DNA from 3 places in the Streptomyces sp. NBC_01166 genome. Region 1 is predicted to be linked to each of the others. Evidence: riboswitches for the same ligand, from Rfam matches in the RefSeq annotation. Region 1 holds a riboswitch; each other region holds the start of a gene.
The links. A riboswitch is a leader RNA that binds a small molecule or an ion and turns the genes downstream of it on or off. The one in region 1 is predicted to bind ZMP and ZTP.

Region 1 (5,388 bases):
TAACCCAGGTGCGGTGTCGCCAGGAGGCGCGGTGCGCTGCGCATCGGGTGGTCCGCCGGGAGCGGCTCGACGTCGAACACATCGACGCCCGCGCCCGCGATGGCCCCTCGGCGCAGTACGTCGAGCAGAGCCTCCTGGTCGACGATCGCCGCCCGGGAGGTGTTGACCAGGAAGCTGCCGGGCCGCATCAGTCCGAGCTCCCTCGCTCCCAGCAGGCCACGCGTACGCTCGCTCAGCACCAGGTGCACGGAGACGAAGTCGCTGGTCTCCAGCAGTTCTTCCTTGGAGGCGGCGAGGCCCACCCCGGCCTCGTCGGCCCGCTCCGGGGTGAGGTTCCGGCTCCAGGCCACCACGTCCATGCCGAAGGCGCGGCCGACCGCGGCGACCCGGCCGCCGATCTTCCCCAGCCCGAGGATGCCGAGCCTGCGCCCGTGCAGATCGGTCCCGACGGTGGACTGCCAGGGTCCGCCCTCGCGGAGGGAGTTGGCCTCGGTGACGAGGCCCCGCGCCAGTCCGAGCAGGAGTGCCCAGGTGAGCTCGACGGGCGGGGTCGCCGTGCTGGCGGTGCCGCAGACGGTGACCCCGTGGCGTTCGGCGGCTGCGTAGTCGATGGAGGTGTTGCGCATGCCGGAGGCGACGATCAGGCGGAGCCGGGGCAGCCGCTCGATCAGCGTCGCGGGGAACGGCACGCGCTCCCGGAGGGTGACGACGATGTCGAACCCGGCCAGCCGGGCGGCCAGTTCGTCCTCCGTGGCGCAGTGCTCGGCGAAGCTGACCACGTCGATGTCGTCGGCGACGGGTGACCAGTCGGCGGCGGTGGCTGCCACGGACTGGTAGTCGTCGAGCACGGCACAGCGGAGCTTCATGGTGGCTTCCCCTTCGGCGGTACGGGTACTGGCCCTGCGGCAGCACCGGGGAATCTACCGGCCGCGTCCCGGGCTCACGCGTCCAGCCAGGCCTCCCTGTTCCGCGCGACGTCGTAGACCCTCTCCACCTGGGTGGGGGTGAACACGCCCGTCAGCGGGGCGAGGACGGACACCTGGCGTTCCCGGCAGACGCGGACGCCGGCCGGTGTGGAGGCCACTTCCAGCGCCGTGACGCCGGTGAACACCAGCACGGTCTGTACGGGCACGTCGAAGGCGCAGTAAGCCTCCAGCGCGGCCCGGGCCCGCCGGGCGCCCGGTTGGCCGTCGAGCTCGTACGGCTGCGGGGCGCCGTCGTCGGTCCGCAGGGTTCCGTCGCCGATCCGCACCGATGCCCCGGGGCGGTGATCGGTGCTCACGGCGAACACGCCGCCGGGCCCGATGAGCAGGTGCCCGATCTCCGTGCCGTCCGGCAGCGGCACGGAGTGCAGGACTCTCCAGCCGTGCCGGGTCAGCCGCTTGAGCTCGGCCCCGACCCGCCGCTCCCCCGCGAGGGCACCACGCCGCGGGTCCGCGTCCTTGTGCCGCCGCAGTGCCCCGGTGGCGGCCCGTACGAGCGCGCCGGTCCCGGATTCGCCGAGCTGCTCGCGGAGTCCGGCGCCCGGCCGACGCGATGCGAGGTCGGTCGCGGGGGTCAGCGCGGGGAGGACGGCCGGCCTCCGGCGCGGCTCCGGCCCCGGCTCCGGACCGGCCACCGGATCCGGCACGGGCGTCACCTCCGGCGCAGGTACCACTTCCGGCGCGAGCACCACCTCCGGCGCAGGCGCCGCCTCCACCGCAGGCGACGGCCCCCGCACGGGCGGCGCCTCCTGCGCGGCCCCCCGCTTCCGCATCCCCCGCATGGGCGGGATCCGCGGGACCGGAGGCGGCGCGGGCGGGGTCTGCGGCCCGGCCGGTGCCTCCTCGCCGACGAGGGCCGGCAGGTCCGGGACCTGGCGCGCGAGCGCGTCGGCCACGGCGTCGCGATAGCGCGGGTGAAGGACGGTGATCGTGCCGCTGCCCCGGTCCGCCCATCCGATCGCGGTGCCGTCCGGCAGGTTCACATAGAGCCGGTCGTGCCCGAAGAGCTGCCATGACGTGACCTTGAGATCCTGCATCGTGCCCCCTCTGTTCACCCCGCCGACGTCCTTGCTCCCCCAGCCTGTACGGCTGGTCGGCCCCCGCACAGGGCGCAGAGCGGGCGCGCGGAGTCGGGAGCACGGCGTTCCGGAGCAGTCCGGGCCCTGTGTGCCCCGGACTGCTCCGGCGCCCCGGTCAGGCCAGGGGGAGACCCGGCGCCGGATAGGCCTCCATCATGGTCCTCACTTCGTCCCTGACCTTGGAAACGGTCGTTTCATCACCTGTACGAGCGGCATCGACCACAAGATCGATCCACTGCGCGACCACTCCCATCTCGGAGGCGGGGATGGACCGGGACGTCAGGGCGGGGGTGCCGATACGGATGCCGGACGGGTCGAAGGGCTTACGGGGGTCGTACGGAACGGTGTTGTAGTTGACGACGATCCCGGCCCGGTCGAGCGCCTTGGCCGCGATCTTCCCGGAGACGCCCTTGCCCGTGAGGTCGGCCAGCAGCAGATGGTTGTCCGTACCCCCGGAGACGAGGTCGAAGCCGCGTGCCGCGAGTTCCTCGCCCAGCGCACGGGCGTTGGCGACGACCTGGTGGGCGTAGGCCGCGAAGTCCGCCCCGGCCGCCTCCTTCAGCGCGACGGCGATGGCGGCGGTCGTCTGGTTGTGCGGGCCGCCCTGGAGGCCGGGGAAGACGGCGCGGTCGACGGCCTTGGCGTGCTCGGCCCGGGTCAGCAGCATCGCCCCGCGCGGCCCCCGGAGGGTCTTGTGGGTGGTCGTCGACACCACGTCGGCGTACGGGGCGGGCGACGGGTGCGCGCCTCCGGCGATCAGTCCGGCGATATGGGCGACGTCGGCCACCAGCACCGCACCGACCTCGCGGGCGATCTCCGCGAAGCCGGCGAAGTCGATCACCCGGGGCACGGCGGTGCCGCCGCAGAAGATGAGTTTGGGCCGTTCGGCACGCGCCAGGTCCCGTACCTCGTCCAGGTCGATGCGCCCGGTGTCGCGCCGCACGCCGTAGCGCACGCCCCGGAACCACGTACCGGTGGCCGAGACGCCCCAGCCGTGGGTGAGGTGACCGCCCATCGGCAGCGACATCCCGAGGACGGTGTCGCCGGGCTCCAGGAACGCCAGGTAGACGGCGAGGTTGGCCGGGGAGCCGGAGTAGGGCTGGACGTTGGCGTGGTCCATCCCGAACAGCGCCTTGGCCCGCTCGACGGCGAGGGTCTCCACCTGGTCGATGACCTGCTGGCCCTCGTAGTACCGCTTGCCGGGGTAGCCCTCGGAGTACTTGTTCTGCAGGACGGTGCCGGAGGCCTCCAGCACGGCCGCCGATACGTAGTTCTCGCTGGGGATCAGGCGCAGGGTGTCCGCCTGGAGCCGCTCCTCGGCGTCCACCAGGGCGGCGAGTTCCGGATCGGCCGCCGTCAGGGCGGGGCGTGCGGGAGCGGGACGGCGTGCATCGGACGGTTGTACGGCCACGGGTTCCTCCCGGGTCGGTCGCACGGGGCGACGTGGACCCGGACTGCCCAGGCGGACGGCCTCCGGCGATGACTTCCCGGGACGTGCCCGGGGTGTGCCGCTCCCTCGTGGTCGATTCCACGGAGCACCCTTCCGGGTACGCGCCAGTCGCGGCACTCCGCACCTTACTGCGGGGCGGTGCGTTCCGACAGCGTGCGCGCCGGTCGCGGCATCCCGCACCATACCGGCGCCAACATCCGCAAGAACGCGTGAACGGGCATGAAACTGGGCAGCTTCCCGGGGACCTGACGGGGTTCGGCGGTGGGGGGCCGTGATGGAGTCACGTGATCAGTCGGGCATGTCCGAGCCAAGACCCGGGGCCGGGCCGGAGCCGGGACCGGAGCAGACGTGGGGGGCCGGCCGGCCTCCACCGCCTCCCGCCCGGCCTCCGGCAGCCGGCCCGCCGCCCCCGGGGGCGGCGCTGCGGGCCGTCGCCGCCGGACTGCTCAGCCTCTCCGGCCTGGGACTCGGCCACGTCCTGCTGCGCCGCTGGGGCCGGGCGGCGGTGAGCTGGGCCGCGACGGGCGTCCTCCTGCTCGTCGCGCTGCCCGCGGACCCGGGCGGGGTGCCCGCCGCCCTCGTCGCCGCCTATCTCGTGCTGCTCGTCCTCGCGGGAGCCGACGCGGCCCGCATCGCCCTGCGCGCGGACTTCGGCCGGTGGCCCCGGCCCGTCCTGGCAGCGGTGCTCGGGCTGCTCCTGCTGGCCGTCCCGCTCACCGGAACGGTGGCCTACGGCTCCGCGCAGGACGAGGCCGTGGAGCAGGAGCTGCTCGACCGTCTGGAGGAGGGCGACGATCTGGTCGCGAAGGCGGCGGAGAGCTCGTTCGTCCTCTCCGGGCCCGACTACCGCTACGCGCTCACGCTCTACCGGGAACTGGGCGAGGACCACCCCGGATCGCGCGCCGCCGCCCTCGTACCCGGGCGCCTGAAGAGCTATTACGAGGCCGTCGCCACGCCGTACCGCGCGAAGAAGCACTGCGAGGCGGTCGAGCCGCTGACCTATCTGCGCACACTCCCCGGCACGGTGGACCGGAAGCTGCTCGGCGATCTCGCCGGCTGGCCCGACACCCCGCTCGCGGAGTCGTTGTACGGCTGCGGCGTCTCCCGTCTGGCCGGTACGGGGCCTGATTCCGGCAGCAAGGAGCTGGGCACACTGCTGCGCACGTTCCCCGAGTCCTCGCAGGCCGGACAGGTGGGCCCGGCCGTCAGCCGGACGATACGACAGCAGCTCTCCGGCTTGAAGGGCGCCGAGCCCTGCGACGTGACCGATCAGCTGCGGCGGACGAGCACCATGGTCGCGGAGCTCCCCGAGACCTCCGTGCCCTCCCTGGGACGGCAGGCCGACGCGGGCGTACGGGACGGGGTGTACGCCTGCGGCGTGGACGAGTTCAAGGACAAGCGGTTCGCCGAGGCCCGGCAGACCCTGACGGACTTCGCGGACACCTACGAGGAGGACGGGCGCGGGCCGCACGCCCGGGACATCGCCACGGCGGCCGAGATAGCCGAGGTCCGGCCCTCGGCCGGCAGAAGACTGCCCGGGAGCGGCAAGCCAGGTGGCGTCCGCATGGAACTCGTCATCAGCAACGGCGCCCCCAACGACGTCGAGGTGCTCTACACGGGCCCGGTCACCGGCACGGTGAAGCTGAAGGCCTGCGGCAGCTGCGAGCGGTTCAGCAGCGAGGCCACCGGCGCCGCGGGCGCCTGCAGGGCGAGCGGCACCTCGTACCCGAAGACGCGGCTGCGGCTCCCGGCGGGCGACTACCACTTCCTGTACAAGCACGGCTCGGGGGCGACGGCGGCCGCCGACAGTTACGCCTCCGGATCCAGCGTCACGCCGGGCTACTCGTATACGAGTTGCACCTACGTGATCGAGAGG
Region 2 (5,388 bases), 4.5 Mb from region 1:
GGTCGCCGGACTGCTCAGAACACTCATGGACGACACGCTCGCCGGCGACGGCGGTCGTGCCACCGCGGTGGCCGTGGCCATCGGCCTGCTTCTCGTATTCGAGTTGACCATGAGCCATTTCGCCCATCTGTACTACTTCGAGGTGGGTGAACTGGTCGAGGCGGCTCTGCACGAGGATGTGCTCGACATATCCAACGGCACCCCTGGCATCGGTCACTTCGACTTACCCGGATTCACCGAGACCCTCACCGTCGTACGGGAGGATCTCGCACGGACCCGGCACGCCCTGGAGAGCGTGCTGCAGCTCGGCGGACTGGGAGTGCAGACCGCGGTCACGATCGTCGTTCTGAGCACGGTGGACCCCTGGCTGATGCTCCTGCCCGCCGCCGTCGTGCCCCCGGTGCTCATCAGCAACCGGGCACAGAACATCATCGAGAGGGCCAAGGAACGCGGCGCCGCGGCCAGTCGGCTCAGTACGCATCTCCTCGATGTGGCCACCAGCGGTGACTCCATGAAGGAGGTGCGTCTGTGCCACGCCGAGGACCGCATCCTCCAGCTTCAGCAGGACGCCTGGGCGTCCGCGACGAAGGAGCGCCGGACGGCGCACCTTCGCGCCGCGGGTTCGCGCGCCGCGGGGCAGCTGCTGTTCGCCCTGGTGTACTCGGGAGCTGTGCTGCTGGTCATCGGGCAGGCCGTGCACGGTGCGGCGAGCGTCGGCGACGTCCTCCTGGTCGTCACCCTCGCCGCGCAGGTCAGTATCCAGGTGACCAACGCCCTGGTTCTGCTGGCCACGCTCCAGGGGGCCGGGCGGACCTTCGGACGCATCGCGGAGCTGGCGGGCTTCTCGGTGCCGGACGACTCGCCGCGGCCCGCCGGCACCGCTCCCGTTCCCCTGCGGATGACCGACGGCATCCGGTTCGACAACGTGTCCTTCGCCTACCCCGGCACCGGCACGCCTGTGCTGGACGGCGTGTCCTTCGTCATCCCGGCCGGTACGTCCGTCGCCGTGGTCGGTGAGAACGGCGCCGGTAAGAGCACTCTGGTGAAACTGCTGTGCGGGCTGTACCGGCCGACGGGCGGACGCATCCTCGTCGACGGTGTGGATCTGTGGTCCATGCCGCCCGACCGCTGGCGGTCCAGGGTGGCCATGCTGTTCCAGGACTTCTCCAAGCTGGAACTGCGACTGAGGGAGAACGTCGGCATCGGCCACCTGCCGGACCTGGACGACGACGCGGTCCTCGGCGAGGTGCTCGGGCGTGCGCACGCCGGGCCGATCGTCGCCCGGGTCCCCGGAGGGGTCGACGGACTGGTCGGCCATGCGTACGGCGACGGGGCCGAACTGTCCGGAGGTCAGTGGCAGACCCTGGCACTCGCCCGGGCCATGATGCGCGCCGATCCCCTCGTCCTGGCGCTCGACGAACCTGCCGCAGCTCTGGACGCGATGGCCGAGCACGCCCTGTTCGACCGTTTCGTCGCATCGGCCGAGGCCGCGGCCTCCCGGGCGGGCTCAGTCACACTCTTCGTCTCCCACCGTCTGTCCACCGTGCGGACGGCCGACCGCATCGTGGTCCTCAGGAAGGGCACGGTCCTCGAATACGGGGCGCACCCCGACCTGGTCGCTGCGGGCGGCCTCTACGCCGAGCTCTACAGCCTTCAGGCCCGGGCGTACGACGACCTCGGGCCCGACGGCGCTCAGTGATGGAAGAGCCGAAGACCGGTGTGCGCGAGCGCGATGCCCTGCTCGCGGCAGGCTGCCTCGACCTCGTCGGACCGGATGGAGCCGCCCGGTTCGGCGATGGCGGAGACCCCGTGCCGCTTCGCGTGGTCGACGTTGTCGCGGAAGGGCAGGGCGCCGTCGGAGACGAAGGACACCCCGGTCAGGGCATGCATCCACCGCGCACGCTCCTCCGCGTCCGGCGGGACCGCCGGCGTGCGGAGCACCTGCGCCAGCCTGTTCTCCTCGTCCTTCGTCAGATCGCCCTCGATGAATCGGACCTGCCAGTTGATCCGGTCCTGGCGCCGAAGGCCGGGCTCGAAGTCCAGTGCCCTGACGGCCGGGTGGCGCCGTAGCCACCACGTGTCGGTCTTCGCCCCCGCCAGCCTGGTGCAGTCCACCCGGGACTGCTGGCCGGCGCCGATGCCCAGAGTCATCCCGTCCCGCAGATAGCAGACCGAGTTGGACTGGGTGTAGCGCAGCACCGCGAGGCCCAGGAGCAGGTCGTCCGTCGCCTCGGCGGTGATCTCCCCGTGCCGCAGGGTGAACAGATCCCGGGTGAGGGGGACCGCGTCACGGTCCTGTGTCAGACGGAGCCCGGACACCTCGCGGGTCTCCCGCCGCGGCGGTACGGCAGTGCTGTCGGCCTCCAGGACCAGGAAGCGGCCGTTCTTCTTCTTGCTCAGCTTGTCGACCGTGCCAGGGGCGTAGCCGGGAGCGATGACCCCGTCGCAGATCACCCGGGCCAGCAGGTCGGCCAGTTCGTCGTCGATGGGGTGGGAGACGGCGGCGAAGTCCCCGTACGAGGACTTGGGGTCGGCGTCGCGGGCGCGGAGGTAGGCGCCGGTGAGTGCGCCGACCGACGTGTCGCCGAGCTGGTACAGATCCCTGACGACCTCGTCCAGCGGGCCGTCCACGGCGGCGCCTGCCGGGGACACGTGCTTGAACGAGGCGGCGGCCGGCTTGCCCAGAGCCGCGCTCGCCTCACTGACGAGCCGCCAGGCGTTGAGCGCGTCCAGCAGGTTGATGTAGGAGGGCACGCCGTTCAGCAGCCGTACGGGCCACTGCCCGGACCGCGTCGGTGCCACCTCGGCGAGACGCTGCTGCGGATTGATCCCATAGCGAAGTTCCACGTCATGACTCCCTCGGAAGGACATCGTTGACGGGAACACCCAGGCGGACGGCGTTCGCATCTGTGCGTACAGCAGCCGTTCCCCGGTGGTTGTCCACCTTCGCCAGTCGCGGCCTTCGGTAACGGTACAGGGACGACAGGAGTTGATCAATGGCCCGACAACCAGTGAGACGGGTGAGACGTGTTTCCGGTCCGACAGTAATTCCCAAGGAATGTTCAAGTCGCCTGGTAGAACCAGAGTTGACGCGCGTTGACCCTGCGGCCGTCGCGCAGTTCCGCTGATCACCGATCCGATACCGGTACTTGACAACTACTCACGGATCCCGGTGATATCGATGAGCACGACGGACCTGACCGAAGCCGTCGACCGTGGGACACGAACGATGGGGGACGACGTGTTTGTGCCGGCTTCTGACTGAATCGACAGCGCGGATATCCCATCGGCGACGAGGCCGCTACGGAAGACCGCGATCACCCTTCACTCCTCCCGGGGGCGGCGCACCCCCCGAAACGGGCATGTCATGACAGGTCGCCCGTTTTCCTGCCGTCAATGTGGACGGCGGTTTCACCCCGCATTCCTCACTGTGTTGACGTGGCGTCCGGTTTTCTCCGCATGTGTGTTCCGTGCTGATCCGGAAAGCGAGACAGGAGCGAAATGAGCACGTATGTTTTTCCGGGTCAGGGATCGCAACGCAAGGGTATGGGGCGTGCGTTGTTCGATGAATTCCCTGATATCACCGAGCGTGCTGACCGTATCCTCGGCTATTCGGTCAAGAAGCTGTGCACCGAGAATCCGAACCAACTCCAGAACGAGACGCAGTACACGCAGCCGGCGGTCTACGTCGTCAACACGCTGACGTATCTGAAGCGCACCAAGGAGACAGGACAGGTCCCGGAGTACGTGGCCGGCCACAGCCTCGGCGAGTACAACGCCCTGCTGGCCGCCGGGGTGCTGGACTTCGAGACGGGTCTGCGGCTGGTCCGGAAGCGGGGCGCGGCCATGGGCCGCATCGAAGGCGGCGGCATGGCGGCGGTCACCGGCCTCGACCGCGAGCAGGTGTCACAGCTGCTGGACCGGCACGAACTCACCGACATCGAGGTGGCGAACGACAACGCGCCCACGCAGGTGGTCGTGTCCGGCCTGAAGCCGGCGATCGCAGCGGCACGGGACGTCTTCACCTCTCTTCCCGGCGACGTGGGATTCACCGAACTCCGGACGAGCGGCGCCTTCCACAGCCGGCAGATGGCTCCGGCGCGGGCGGAGTTCGCCCAGTACCTCGCCGACACGTCACCGCGCTTCCGCGCGCCGACGATTCCCGTCATCGCGAACGTCGACGCCAAGGCGTACGACCTCGCCCGGGTCGAGACGTGTCTCACCGAACAGATCACCCAGCCCGTGCGCTGGGTGGAGACCATCCGCCACCTGCTTTCCGTCGGCCAGGAGGAGTTCGTGGAGGTGGGGACGGGGCGCGTGCTGACTTCCCTGATCGAACGCATCCGGGACGCGGCCGGGAGCGACTGAGAGCGCCGGGGCCGTGGCCGTGAGCGAGTGGCTTGGACGAGAGGGGACAAGGATGAGGTCTGCCGGGATCGAAGCGATGAACGTGTTCGGCGGCACTGCGTATTTGGACGTCATGCGGCTGGTCGACCACCGCCGGCTGGACAGGGCACGCTTCGAGAACCTGCTCATGCGACAGAAGACGGTGGCTCTGCCGTGCGAGGATCCGGTCACGTTCGCCGTCAACGCCGCCAAACCGATCGTCGACGCGCTGACCGATGCCGAACGGGCGCGGATCGAAATGGTGATCACCTGCACCGAATCGGGTATCGACTTCGGGAAGTCGCTGAGCACCTATGTGCACCATCACCTCGGACTGAGCCGCAACTGCCGGCTGTTCGAGATCAAGAACGCGTGCTACTCCGGGACCGCGGGCTTCCAGACGGCCGTCAACTTCGTCCTCTCGCAGGCGTCACCCGGTGCGAAGGCGCTGGTCGTCACCACCGACATCTCCCGGTTCACCGTGGTGGACGGCGGTGACGCGCTGACCGAGGACTGGTCCTTCGCGGAGCCCAGTTCCGGGGCCGGCGCCGTAGCCATGCTCGTCAGCGACACGCCGACGGTCTTCGAGGTGGACGCCGGGGCCAACGGCTACTACGGGCACGAGGTGATGGACACCTGCCGGCCCACGGCCGACAGCGAGGCGGGCGACGCCGACCTGTCGCTTCTCTCCTACCTGGACTGCTGCGAGCAGACATTCCTCGAATATCAGCGTCGGGTGGCCGACGCCGATTACCGCGCGACGTTCCATCACCTCGCCTTCCACACACCGTTCGGCGGAATGGTGAAGGGCGCGCACCGCACCATGATGAGGAAGATGTCGAAGTCCTCCCGGGCCGAGGTCGAGAGCGACTTCCTGGAGCGGGTGGAGCCGGGAATCCGCTACTGCCAGCGCACCGGAAACATCATGGGCGGAACCGTCTTCCTCTCATTGGCGAGCACGATCGACAACTGCTCCATCGATGCTCCACGACGCGTCGGTGT
Region 3 (5,388 bases), 5.2 Mb from region 1:
TTCAGGAGATGGCCAGGGCCGGGCTGACCACGTAATGCTCCTCGACGGTTCCGTGCGGGAAGGCGTCGGCCAGGATCTTCCGCTCCTCGGCCCAAGTCGCGGACCGAGGACAGTGATCCTCAGCCCCGCCGGCCGCTCTCTCCGGAACAGCAGGTCTGGGCCTCGGCCTACTTCGACTCGACCCGTCCGAACGCGCGGGAACCGGTCGTCAGTGCGTCACACGCCGCCTGCCACGCCGGGTCCCCGGCGTAGAGCCGGGTGCGGAGGTAGGCCCAGGTGAGCCGCTGGACCGCGGCCACCCGCTCGGGGTTCTCGTCCGTGGTCTCGGCGACGTCATATCCGGAGACCCCGCCGAGCCCGTGCTCCGCGTCGAACAGGGTGAGCAGTGTCTTGGAGCCCGAGGAGAGGACGTACGCATCCGTGTGCCATTCCGGGCCCCGGACCGTCAGATGGGGCGAAGCGTCCTTCTCGCCGACGACCACGAGCGTGGGTGTCGTCATCGTGGAGAAGTCCGTGGTCGAGGCGAAGGGGAGATTCTCGGCCGCGTAATCGGTGAGGGCGTCCCCACCCCTGCCGGGTGCCGCCAGCAGTACGCCCGCCTTGATCCGGGGATCGGCCAGAGCAACTTCCGCTCCGTCGTCGGGATCGGTGATCCGGGCTCCCAGCAGCACACTCGCGGTGTGCCCGCCCATCGAGTGCCCGGCCGCGGCGACCCTGGTCCGGTCCAGTCGCCCGAGGAGCTGCGGGACGGCGGCCTCGATCGCGTCGAGCTGGTCGAGGACGCTGCTCATGTCCTCGGCCCGCGAACGCCAGTACAGGGGCGCGCCGGGGGTGTCGGGATCGAGGTTCAGTGTCCTCGAGCTCAGATGAGTCGGCTGGATCACGGCGAACCCGTGTGACGCCCAGAAGTTCACAAGAGGGGCGTAACCATTCAGTGAGGAGAGGTGGTTCGAGGGGCCCTGCCCGTGCGAGAGGAGGGTGACCGGCAGGGCGCTCCCGCTCATGGGTGCGGAGACCCGCACCTCCAGATCCACAGCGCGTCCCGGAGCCGACAGCACCACCGGACTGACCGACAGGACGGGGGCGGGGGAGCCGAAAGCATCCGCCGCGTGGGTCGATTCACTCATGTGCATGTCCATTCAAAATCGATGCAATGGCCTCCGCCGCAGGTCCGGTCCGCCGGGCGTGGGCGGGCAGAGGCATCCGGTCGCAGCTCCACTGAAACCGGACCGCTGTTCCGATTAGAATACGGAGCAGCGTTCCGCTTTGTCAACGACGGTCCGGGGAGAGCGTGGTGGTGCTGCGGCCGACGGCGGCTGCCGCGATTCCCGGGCCACATGTCCTTCGACGTGGGTGAGAACTGGGCGGCGCACGGTGGCGCCGACACGCACGACGTGGTTGATCGAACCGCCGGGCAGGGCGACTCGGCCCCGGCATCGTGCACGATGCCACCTCGGCGCCTCGACGGAAACGCGGCCTCCGGCCGGCGTGATCCAAGCATGCGGGGGCACACGTGTTCCAACAACAGAAGGAGCAACGTCATGCTGGGTATAGCCGCGGCAGTACTGTTCTTCATCGCCTTTCTGATCAACGCCGCCGACATAGCGACGAATGACATCTTCGCCTCGACGAATGTCATGCTCATCGGCCTCCTCCTGCTGGCTCTGCACGTCGCAGGCATCGGTAACGGGCGGCGCGCCGGCCGGCGATGACCGTCGCCCCGGGTGCTCGCCCGCCCGGGGCGGCGCACGCGGGGGCCGGGCGCCGGGGACAATGCCCCCATGCGTATCCGCCCCGTGAACGTCGAAGAGCTTCCGCTGCTCCAGGGCATCGAGCGAGCCGCCGGACAGTGCTTCCGTGACATCGGCATGCCCGAGATCGCCGAGGACGAGCCACTCCCGGTCGGTGAACTGGCGCGCTACCTGAGGGACGGGACGGCCTGGGTCGCCGTCGATCCGGCGGACGCTCCAGTGGCCTACCTCATCGCTGAACACGTGGACGGGAACCTCCACGTCGAGCAGGTGTCCGTCCACCCGGATCAGGCACGTCGCGCTGTCGGACGCGGGTTGCTGGACCATCTCGCCGGTCACGCGGCGGCCTGCGGCGCGCCGGCCCTCACCCTGACCACGTTCGCCGATGTCCCCTGGAACGCTCCCTATTACGCGCGCTGCGGCTTCCACCCGCTCGACGACAGCGAGATCGGCCCCGGCCTGCGGGAAATCCGCAGGCAGGAAGCCGCTCACGGCCTGGACCGATGGCCAAGGGTCTGCATGCGCAGAGACCTGTGAGGCGGTGCGCCCGGAACTGCGCGGGGGCGCCCCGTCGTACGACGGATACCAGGTCCACGGGCCCGCAGGCTCGGCCGAGCAGCAGTGCGCACGGCTTCGCGCACCTTCAGGTTTCAGCACCTGTTCGGGATTCCGGGAGGTGTCCGGTGTGTTGTGTGGGGCACGTCAGGAGCATTCACCGTTCGCAGGCCGTCCTGATCGAGGACACCGAACGGGAGCGAGGCGTCCGCTACAGTGCTCCGTGGGCCGTGACTGGCGCTGAGGTGGAGCACCACCGGGGAGCGGTCCGACGGGAAGTCGATGCCGTGCGCCTGGGCGATTGGTCAGCAACGCCTGGAGGGCAACGATGACTCCGACTCAGTCGGCCCAGCTCATGGATGGCACCAGCCTCGCCGCACGCGTCGTCGAAGAGGCCGCTGCCAAGGCGGCCGAGATCGCAGGGCGCACGGGAACCAGCCCCTGTCTGGCGACGGTGCTGGTCGGGGAGGACCCCGCCTCGGTCACGTATGTCCGCATGAAACGAGCCCGCTGCGCCAAGGCCGGCATCCGGTCCCGGCTCATCGGACTGCCGGCCGGGACCACGACCGCCGCACTGGTCGACGTCCTCACGTCCCTTTCGGAGGATCCGGAAATCCACGGCATCCTGCTCCAGCATCCTTGCGGCCCGCACATCGACGAGCGAACGGCGTTCGAGGCCATCGCCCCGGAGAAGGATGTCGACGGGGTCACCATGGATTCCTTCGCCTCGATGAGCTTCGCTCTGCCAGGATTCGTGTCCTGCACTCCCGGCGGGATCATGCGGTTGCTGGAGGCGTACGACGTCGAGCTCGCGGGCAAGCACGCTGTCGTGGTCGGGCGCAGTGCGATTCTCGGTAAACCGGTCGGGATGCTGCTCCTCGCGAAGGACGCAACGGTGACGTACTGCCACTCCCGCACAGCGGACCTGTCAGCGATCGTCCGGGAAGCGGACATCGTGGTGGCGGCCGTGGGACGCCCCAGGCTGATCCGGGGTGAAGACATCAAGCCCGGCGCCGTGGTGATCGACGCGGGCTACAACGCGGGCAACGTCGGCGACGTGGAGTACGACACCGCTCGCACCCGAGCCGGTCTGATCACTCCGGTGCCCGGCGGCGTGGGCCCGATGACCATCGCGGTCCTGCTCGCGCAGACCGTGGCGGCGGCGGCGAATCAACTAGGAGTCCAGGGGCTCTGAAGGCCGGGGAGCGGACCGCTACAACTCGTCGCCGAACGCCTCTGCCAGTTCACGCCATTCGGCCCGCGGCAGGCCGCTGCCGCCCTCCTCGGCGGTGAGGATCTGGAGTGCCACGTGGTCGGCGCCGGCGTCGAGGTACTCCTGGGTCCGGGCCTTCACCCTCTCGGCGTCACCCAGGGCGAAGAGCGCGTCCAGGAGACGGACGCTGCCGCCGCCGTCGAAGTCGCTCTCCGCGAACCCCAGGCGAAGCAGGTTGTCCGTGTAGTTGGGCAACTGGAGGTACCTCGCCAGCATGTTGCGCGCTGTGGTGTGGGCCCGGTCCGTGTCGGTGTCGAGGACCACCGAGAGTTCCGGGGCGAGCAACGCGTCGGGGCCGAGCGCCGCACGCGCCTCCGCGGTGTGTTCCGCTGTGACGAGATAGGGGTGCGCCCCCAGCGCCCGGTCGGTGGCCAGCTTCAGCATCTTCGGGCCGAGCGCGGCGAGCACCCGGCGTCCCTGGTCCACCGGAGGGTTCGCGGCGTCGAGCGCGTCGAGATAGGCGACCATCTCGCTGTACGGCTTCTTGTACTGCGGCACCATCGGGCCGTGGCTGACGCCCAGGCCGAGCACGAACCGTCCGCGCGTGCTCGCGTCGATCTCGGCGACCCGCGCCGCCACCTCCTCGGCGGAGTGATCCCAGATGCTCAGGATGCCGGTGGCCACGGTGACTGTGCGGGTGGCGGCGACGACAGCCGCGGCGTCGTCGACCGAGGGACTGCCCCCGATCCAGAGAGTGCCGTACTTCAGCTCTTCGAGCTCGGCGGCCGCTTCCGCGATCGCGTCCCTGCCCGCGTCGTCCGTGCGTGACGCGTGCAGCGCACCGCTCCAGATGCCGACCCGTCCGAATGTCTCACGCGTCTCAGAAGTCATGGTGATGTCAACAGCCACCTGAACCCGCTATTCCCCGCCGGCCAGGAATTCACTCGAACGGGGGGCAGGGTGGGGTGGCGTCGTGGAGGGCCCAGGGCTTCCTCGGGAGCGACCGTTACGCGTACGTTCATCATGTCCTTGCTGTGGGGCCTCGTGCGGGCCGAATCCCCAGGATTGGCTTCGCGGCGTCCAGTTCGACGCAACAGACGAGGCATACATGTCCCTGAGGCACGCAGTCGCCGGCCTGGCCCTTCTGCCCGCGCTCACTGTCCCAACGACCGCGCAGGCGGCCACGGCTCCCCACGAGCACGAACCGGTTCGCAGGGCGGCCTTCGACCTGCAGGCCCACCGCGGAGGCCTCGGACTGACCACGGAGGCGTCCCTCGAGGGCTTCGCCAAAGCGATACGCATGGGCGTCAGCACTCTGGAGCTGGACACCCAGGTCACCAAGGACCGGAAGGTGGTGGTGACTCACGACCGTCAGGTCAGTGCCCACAAGTGCGAGGACACCGGCCCGCTCACACCCGGCGACCTGATGTACCCGTATGTCGGCAAGTACATCAAGGACCTGACACTCGCACAGATCAAGAGCATGGACTGCGGCTTCCGGCAGCTGCCCGGTTTTCCTGAGCAGGAACAGATCAAGGGCCACCGCATGGTCGAACTGAAGGATGTCCTCGGCCTGGTGAAGAGCTACGGCGCCAAGCGGATCAAGCTGAACATCGAGACGAAGGTGGAGGCCGGGGCGCCGGAACAGACCGCTCCGCGCAAGCTGTTCGTGCGCCGCGTCCACGAGGAGATCCGCCGGTCGGGCATCGGCAAGCAGGTGTCCGTCCAGTCCTTCGACTGGGGGGCGCTCAAGGAGATGCACGAGCTCGCGCCCGCCTACCCCCTGGTGGCACTGACGAACTACGACTTCCTCGAAGTGGGGAAGCCCGGCGCTTCCCCCTGGCTCGGCGGCATCGACGCCGATGACTA

Region 2: linked by a shared signal. The riboswitch ahead of OG379_RS05420 (phosphoribosylaminoimidazolecarboxamide formyltransferase) and the one ahead of glyA (serine hydroxymethyltransferase) in region 1 are both predicted to bind ZMP and ZTP.
Region 3: linked by a shared signal. The riboswitch ahead of OG379_RS02410 (bifunctional 5,10-methylenetetrahydrofolate dehydrogenase/5,10-methenyltetrahydrofolate cyclohydrolase) and the one ahead of glyA (serine hydroxymethyltransferase) in region 1 are both predicted to bind ZMP and ZTP.

The regions. Positions count from the first base shown of each region.
Region 1 is NZ_CP108613.1:5,663,241-5,668,628, reverse strand. It holds gene OG379_RS26255 (D-2-hydroxyacid dehydrogenase family protein) at 1-866, opposite strand, end outside; gene OG379_RS26250 (NERD domain-containing protein) at 941-2,020, opposite strand; gene glyA (serine hydroxymethyltransferase) at 2,178-3,473, opposite strand; ZMP/ZTP riboswitch at 3,512-3,634, opposite strand; gene OG379_RS26240 (hypothetical protein) at 3,811-5,388, shown strand, end outside.
Region 2 is NZ_CP108613.1:1,175,410-1,180,797, reverse strand. It holds gene OG379_RS05425 (ABC transporter ATP-binding protein) at 1-1,699, shown strand, start outside; gene OG379_RS05420 (phosphoribosylaminoimidazolecarboxamide formyltransferase) at 1,693-2,907, opposite strand; ZMP/ZTP riboswitch at 2,878-2,967, opposite strand; gene fabD (ACP S-malonyltransferase) at 3,502-4,368, shown strand; gene OG379_RS05410 (hydroxymethylglutaryl-CoA synthase family protein) at 4,421-5,388, shown strand, end outside.
Region 3 is NZ_CP108613.1:465,864-471,251, reverse strand. It holds gene OG379_RS02425 (alpha/beta hydrolase family protein) at 168-1,127, opposite strand; gene OG379_RS02420 (hypothetical protein) at 1,542-1,712, shown strand; gene OG379_RS02415 (GNAT family N-acetyltransferase) at 1,782-2,288, shown strand; ZMP/ZTP riboswitch at 2,527-2,612, shown strand; gene OG379_RS02410 (bifunctional 5,10-methylenetetrahydrofolate dehydrogenase/5,10-methenyltetrahydrofolate cyclohydrolase) at 2,635-3,501, shown strand; gene OG379_RS02405 (TIGR03620 family F420-dependent LLM class oxidoreductase) at 3,520-4,410, opposite strand; gene OG379_RS02400 (glycerophosphodiester phosphodiesterase family protein) at 4,628-5,388, shown strand, end outside.